3 regions of the Delftia sp. JD2 genome follow, and region 3 is predicted to be linked to each of the others. Evidence: predicted binding sites of a transcription regulator. Region 3 holds the regulator's gene; each other region holds the start of a gene.

Region 1 (2,262 bases), on a different contig from region 3:
TGCAGCTGCTGGTGCTGCACGTTGAGGCTGGCGGTCTTCTCGCGCACCTTGTCCTCCAGCTCGGCGTGCGAGCTCTGCAGCGACTGGGCCATGAGGTTGAAGCCGGCCGCCAGCTGGCCGAACTCGTCGTCCACCTCCACGCTCATGCGCGTGTCCAGGTGTCCGCGGCGCATGCGCTCCAGCGCCGAGCGCAGCTGGCCCACGGGATGCAGCACCAGCCAGTAGCTGGTGGCCATGAAGCTCACGGCCGCGATGATGGCCAGCGCCATCAGACACATCTGAAACAGGTGCAGGATGGCCGTCCAGCGCGAGAGCCGGTCCTCGATGGCTTCGACGAATCCGTCCACCTCGCGCACGAAGGCATCGGCGCTGCTCATGATGGCCTGCGCATCGACATGGTCCTCGGCCTGCCACTGCGTGCGCAGCGCACTCCAGTCGCCGCGTATGCGCTCGTAGCGCGCGCTGACCGCATCGCTCCAGGGCACGAACAGCGGCCGCGACATGTCGCCGCTGCGCAGCAGGTCCAGGCTGGCGTCGAACTGCCGTGCGCGCTCCTGCCACTGCGCAGGCGCCTCGTTCTGGCGCGCCATGGCCATGCGCACCATGCTCATGCGCAGCCGCCCGGCCTCGTTCACCGCCGCCGCGCCGCCTTCCAGCTGCCAGGCCACCCACAGCGTGAAACCAATGGAGGCCACGGCCGCGAGCAGGCAGGCTGCGCCCATGAGCAGCAGCTTGGTCGAAAGCGAGGGCTTGCCATGCATGCTGCACTGTAGCCACGGCACATTTGCGCGTCTTGACCTGAATCAAGCGCCGCCCGTTTGCGCCGTGCACCGTCCCGATTCCTAGGATCCTTTCAACTGCCCCCAATGCCCACAGGGCCTATGGCGTCCCCGGGCGAGGCCAGTGTTTAGCATGGGGCCATGCAAGTCCGCTCCATCCCCCGCCCCTTCATCCGCACCCCGCACCTTGCCGGCCTGGCTGCGGCCGCATTGCTGGCGGCAGCCCTTGCCGGCTGCGCAAGCTCCTCCGCCCCGGCGCGGGACTGGACGCAGCAGTTGCAGCGCTGGTCCGACGCGCCCATCGTGCTGCTGGGCGAGCAGCACGATGCGGTCGCCCACCAGGCCTGGCAGCAGGCCACGGTGGAGCAGTTGGCAAAACAGGAGCGCCTGGCCGCGCTGGTGATCGAGATGGCGCCGCGCACCGGCTCCACCGCGTCCCTGGCGCGCGATGCATCCGAGGACGCGGTGCAGCAGGCCCTGCAATGGCAGGACGCGGCCTGGCCCTGGCCGCGCTACCGCGGCGTGGTCATGGCCGCCGTGCGCGCTGGCGTGCCCGTGCTGGGCGGCAACCTGCCGCGCGCCGACATGAAGCAGGCCATGCGCAACGAGAACCTGGACACCCACCTGCCGCCCGAGGGCTGGCAGCGCCAGCTCGACGCCATCCGCGAAGGCCACTGCGGCCTGCTGCCCGACACCCAGCTGGCGCCCATGGCCCGCATCCAGCTGGCCCGCGATGCCAGCATGGCCGAGGTGGCCAGGGCCGCTGTCAAGCCCGGCAAGACCGTGCTGCTGGTGGCCGGGCGCGGCCACGTGCTGCGCGGCGTGGGCATTCCCACCTGGCTGCCCGAGGCCGCAGGCGCCAAGGTGGCCGTGGCGCAGGCGGGGGAGACATCGGTGGCGCAGGCCTCGGATGTGGATTGGCTGCAGAAGACGGATGCCCTGCCCGCCAAGGACCACTGCGCCGAGCTGCGGGAGAAGTTCAGGAACCCGCCGGCGCCGCGGGCCGATGCGGGCTGAAGCCCGCTGATTCCTGAAGAGGTTGCGGCCGGCCTTGCGACCGGCCGGAAATCAGCGGTAGAACGCTTCCACGGCGCCCTTGAGCTTGATCAGCAGGGGCTTTCCCTTGCGATCCACCGTCTTGCCGGCCGGCACCTTGATCCATCCCTCGCTCACGCAGTATTCCTCCACATCGAAGCGCTCGTTGCCGTTGAAGCGGATGCCGATGTCGTGCTCGAACACGGCGGCCACATGGTGCGGGCTGCGCGGGTCGATGGACAGGTGGTCGGGCAGTGCGGGGCGATCGGCGGGTGCGTTGGCGTCGGTCATGGTCTTGTTCTCGCAAGAGGGTTCTGAAGAAAGCCGGTATTGTCCGCGCAATTCGCAGGCAGGCGCTGGCTGACAGGCTTTGGCGGCAGGCATCGTCATGCGGATGGCGGACGGGCGTCGTATGCTGCGCTCCATGCTGTCGCCAGAGCAACGTCAA
Region 2 (2,262 bases), on a different contig from region 3:
TTCTGGAAGCGCCGCTCCAGCGCCGCATCCTTTTCGATGTACTTGCGGTATTCATCGAGCGTGGTCGCGCCGATGCAGTGCAGCTCGCCGCGCGCCAGGGCCGGCTTGAGCATGTTGCCCGCGTCCATGGCGCCGTCGGCCTTGCCGGCACCGACCATGGTGTGGATCTCGTCGATGAACAGGATGATGCGGCCCTCTTCCTGGGCCACTTCCTTGAGCACGGACTTCAGGCGTTCCTCGAAGTCGCCACGGTATTTGGCGCCGGCCAGCAGGCCCGCCATGTCCAGCGACAGCACGCGCTTGTTCTTGAGGCTTTCGGGCACCTCGCCGGCCACGATGCGCTGGGCCAGGCCCTCGACGATGGCGGTCTTGCCCACGCCGGGCTCGCCGATGAGCACGGGGTTGTTCTTGCTGCGGCGCTGCAGCACCTGGATGGAGCGGCGGATTTCGTCGTCGCGGCCGATCACCGGATCGAGCTTGCCGATGCGCGCGCGCTCGGTCAGGTCCATGGTGTACTTCTTGAGGGCCTCGCGCTGGCCCTCGCCTTCGGCGCTGTCCATGGTCTGGCCACCGCGCACGGCGTTGATGGCCGACTCCAGGCTGGAGCGCGTCACGCCGCTTTCCTTGAGCAGTTGGCCTGCGCGAGTGGAGGAGCCGCTGCTGTCGGTCAGCGCCAGCAGGAACAGCTCGCTGGCAATGAACTGGTCGCCGCGCTTGAGGGCTTCCTTCTCGGTCGCCTGCAGCAGCCGGCCCAGCTCGGAGCCGACCTGCACCTGGTCCTGGTGCTGCACGCGCGGCAGATCGGCCAGGGCCTTCTCGGCCGCGGCCTGCAGCTGGCCCACGTTGGCGCCGGCGCGCTGCAAGAGCGAGCGCGGACCATCGTCCTGGCGCAGCAGCGCCACGAGCAGGTGCAGGGGTTCGATATTGGATTGGTCTCCGCCCAGGGCCAGCGTTTGCGCGTCGGCCAGGGCTTCCTGGAACTTGGTTGTCAGTTTGTCGATTCGCATGGTGTTTCTTTTCGCTCCTGAAACAGGGTCATTGCGATTTATCTGATACCGGCAGGGCAAATTTCAAGCCATGCCCGGCCTGCAAGGACAGACGCTTGCGCCAGATCAAGGCCGGCGAGGCCGGCCATCCTTCTCAAGCATTGCGCTGAAAGATCGAGAACTGCGTAGGCGTAACGCCCAAATGCGCCCGGAAGCTGCGTACCAGGTGGCTGGCGCTGGAAAAGCCGCAATCCAGCGCCAGCTCGGCCAGCGGCGGCACGTTGCGCGCAGACAGGGCGCGCCGTGCCCGGGCCAGGCGCTGCTGCAGCACCCATTCGTGCACCGTGCAGCCCATGCTCTGGCGGAACATGCGTGCGAAATGGAATTCGGAGAGGCAGGCCTGTCTCGCCAGTGCCGGCAGCGACACGGCCTTGGAGTCATGCAGATGCGCCTCGACATGGGCCAGCACCCTGCGCCGCATGGCCGCAGAAAGCCCGCCCAGCGGCCGCTGCAGCGCCTGCAGCTGTCGCTGCGTGGCGGACTGCAGCACCAGCCGGTCCACCAGCTGCTGGCCAATGGCATCGGCCGCCAGTTGCTGCTGCGGGTCCTGCCAGTCCAGCTGCATCAGCGCACGGGCACCGGCGTGGAAGGCCTGATCATCCCCGTAGATCTGCGCACGCAAGGTGCGCGAGCGGGGCTCGGCATCCAGCATGCGGACCACGCGCCCCGCCCAGGCCAGGTCGGACACATACAGGTGCAGGAACTGCACGGGCGAGCGTACCAGCCAGTGCGATTCGTCCTCTGGCGTGAAGATGCAGATGCGCCCCGGCGCCCCCATGGCCTCGGGCCGCGCCTTGAGCTGCGAGCCCTCGCCCCCGGCCAGGTAGACCGACAGCGTGTGGTGACCGGGCTGGCAGTAGCGCACCTCGTCGTCCACATTGGCCCAGACGGCCAGCTCCACCCCTTCGCTCAGGCGCACGCGCCGCTGCAGCCGGGCCTTGGAGCGTGACAGCACCTGGCACAGGTGGCTGGAGGGCAGCTCGGGCAGCGGCGTGGGCGTCATGGCAGCGATTGTGGTCCCGCAGCCATACCGATGCATGGCGCCAGGCCATCAAACCGCAGGAATCTGTCATGCCCGCCCAGCCTGCGGCGCCATCATCACCGGCCATGACTGCCACCCTCTATGCCCTGGTCGTGCTGATCTGGGGTTCGACCTGGATCGCCCTGAAACTGCAGCTGGGCGCCGTGCCCGTGGAGCTGTCCATTGCCTACCGCT
Region 3 (2,262 bases):
CGAAGTGCCCAAGAGCATGGCGCCCGCCGTCACCGGCCGCAACCATGCGGCCACGCCCGCGCACGATCACCCCACGGACCGCTGATCGCCGTGCACTCCTGCAACAGGCCGCAGTCGTGGCCTTTTTGCATGGCGGATCGCATCTCCGGCATGCGCGACGGGTGAGGGTTTCCTACAGGCGTGCAGGGCGCTGCGGGGCTTGGCGCCATGCGTTGGCGCGGCGCACAATGAAGGCGACCCCTCGACAGCACAAGGAGATCGCTGATGTTGGCCCAACGCTGGATGTGGATTGCCTGGCCTGCCTTTCTGGCAGCCGCCGTGATGGAGATGCTGGTTTTTGCCTTTGTGGACCCGCTGGAGCTGCATTGGCTCGGCGACCTGGGCTGGTCGCGCCAGGGCATCTACACGCTGGCCTTCTTCGCCTTCTGGGGCGTGACCATGCTCTCCAGCCTGATGACCACCATGCTGGGCCGCTCGGCCCGCGATCTCAATGACGGCGTGGTCTCCGAGCCCGACCCGGATCTGGCCATGCAGGGGCTGGGGCGGGACTGAGCGAGAGCCCGCCGCAATGAACAAGGCCCGCTGTCGCGGGCCTTGTTCATTGGCGGATGAATGCTTGCCGCCCCTGCAGCCTCACTGGCACTGCTGGCTGTTGACGATGCGCTTGAGCGCCTCCGTGTCCAGGATGCGCAGATGGCGCTGGCGCACCTCGATGATGTTGTCGTCCGCGAACTTGGAGAAGGTGCGGCTCACCGTCTCCAGCTTCAGGCCCAGGTAGCTGCCGATTTCCTCGCGCGTCATGCGCAGCACCAGTTCCGACTTGGAAAAGCCCCGCGCATGCAGGCGCTGCACCAGGTTGAGCACGAAGGCGGCCAGGCGCTCCTCGGCGCGCATGCTGCCCAGCAGCAGCATCACGCCGTGCTCGCGCACGATCTCGCGGCTCATGACCTTGTGCACATGGTTTTGCAGGGCCGTGACCTCGCGCGACAGGTCTTCCAGCTTGTCGAAGGGCATGACGCAGACTTCGGCGTCTTCCAGTGCGACGGCATCGCAGGTGTGGTGGTCGTTGACGATGCCGTCCAGGCCGATGATCTCGCCGGCCATCTGAAAGCCTGTGACCTGGTCGCGTCCGTCCTCGGTGGCCACGCAGGTCTTGAAGAAGCCGGTGCGGATGGCGTACAGCGAGGTGAATGTCTCGCCGTTGCGAAACAGCAGGCCTCCGCGCTTGACCTTGCGGCGCGTGGCCACGATGTCGTCGATGCGCTGCATCTGCTCGGCATCCAGGCCCATGGGCATGCACAGTTCGCGCAGGTTGCAGTTGGAGCAGGAGGCTTTGATGGTCTGAAGGTTCATGGAGTGATAAACATCAGCGGCACACAGCGTGCCGGCGGTGACCTCGTGGATTGCGATGAGTTGGATCAAATTGTCGCAGCAGTCCCTCAAACAACTCTTGATGTGAGTCAAGGACATGACCGATGTGCTGCGGCACAGTCGAGGTATTAGAGGAAAAAACCCATGACCGCTGTCACCCCAGAGCTGCTGCGTCGCTTTGACGTACCGGGGCCCCGATACACCTCGTTCCCTACCGCCGACCGCTTTGTCGAGGCCTTTGGTGCAGAGGACTATATCCTGGCGCTGCAACAACGCAAATCGAGTACCGCAGCGCGTGCCATGCCTTTGTCGCTGTATGTGCACGTGCCCTTTTGCGAGTCGCTTTGCTACTACTGCGCCTGCAACAAGATCGTGACGCGCCACCACGATCGCGCCGCCGTCTACCTGGACTACCTGGCGCGCGAGATGGCCTTGCACACGGCCCATTGCGGCAAGGGCCAGACCGTCAGCCAGCTGCACCTGGGCGGCGGCACGCCCACCTTCTTCTCCGACGACGAGCTGCGCACGCTGATGGGCCTGTTGCGCGAGCATTTCAAGCTGGAGCCGGGTGGCGAGTACTCCATCGAGGTCGATCCGCGCACCGTCAGCGTCGAGCGCCTGGCCGTGCTCAAGGAGCTGGGCTTCAACCGCCTGAGCTTCGGTGTGCAGGACTTCGACGAGCAGGTGCAGATCGCCGTGCACCGCGTGCAGCCGGCAGAGCAGGTGTTCGAGCTGGTGGCGGCCGCGCGGCAGCTGGGCTTTGCCTCCATCAACGTGGACCTGATCTACGGCCTGCCCAAGCAGACGCCCGAATCCTTCGAGCGCACGCTGGCCCAGGTCAACGCGCTGCGGCCCGACCGCATCGCGCTCTATGCCTATGCCCACCTGCCC

Evidence for each region. Region 3 encodes FNR, which switches genes on or off when oxygen is low (the NO sensors DNR and NnrR bind a similar motif). Its sites were predicted from a motif close to TTGATNNNNATCAA; they were not measured.
Region 1: a site for FNR is predicted at 794-807, ahead of ACM14_RS23565 (type IV pili methyl-accepting chemotaxis transducer N-terminal domain-containing protein). Genes of this name have one in related genera too.
Region 2: a site for FNR is predicted at 1,103-1,116, ahead of clpB (ATP-dependent chaperone ClpB). Genes of this name have one in related genera too.

The regions. Positions count from the first base shown of each region.
Region 1 covers NZ_LFJT01000055.1:8,930-11,191, reverse strand. Annotated here, with positions in the region: gene ACM14_RS23565 (type IV pili methyl-accepting chemotaxis transducer N-terminal domain-containing protein) at 1-761, opposite strand, end outside; gene ACM14_RS23560 (ChaN family lipoprotein) at 921-1,796, shown strand; gene ACM14_RS23555 (DUF3297 family protein) at 1,848-2,105, opposite strand; gene ACM14_RS23550 (DUF445 domain-containing protein) at 2,227-2,262, shown strand, end outside.
Region 2 covers NZ_LFJT01000038.1:11,464-13,725, reverse strand. Annotated here, with positions in the region: gene clpB (ATP-dependent chaperone ClpB) at 1-1,007, opposite strand, end outside; gene ACM14_RS19540 (helix-turn-helix domain-containing protein) at 1,141-2,049, opposite strand; gene ACM14_RS19535 (DMT family transporter) at 2,154-2,262, shown strand, end outside.
Region 3 covers NZ_LFJT01000049.1:39,005-41,266, forward strand. Annotated here, with positions in the region: gene ACM14_RS22475 (FixH family protein) at 1-85, shown strand, start outside; gene ACM14_RS22480 (hypothetical protein) at 265-552, shown strand; gene fnr (fumarate/nitrate reduction transcriptional regulator Fnr) at 634-1,353, opposite strand; gene hemN (oxygen-independent coproporphyrinogen III oxidase) at 1,516-2,262, shown strand, end outside.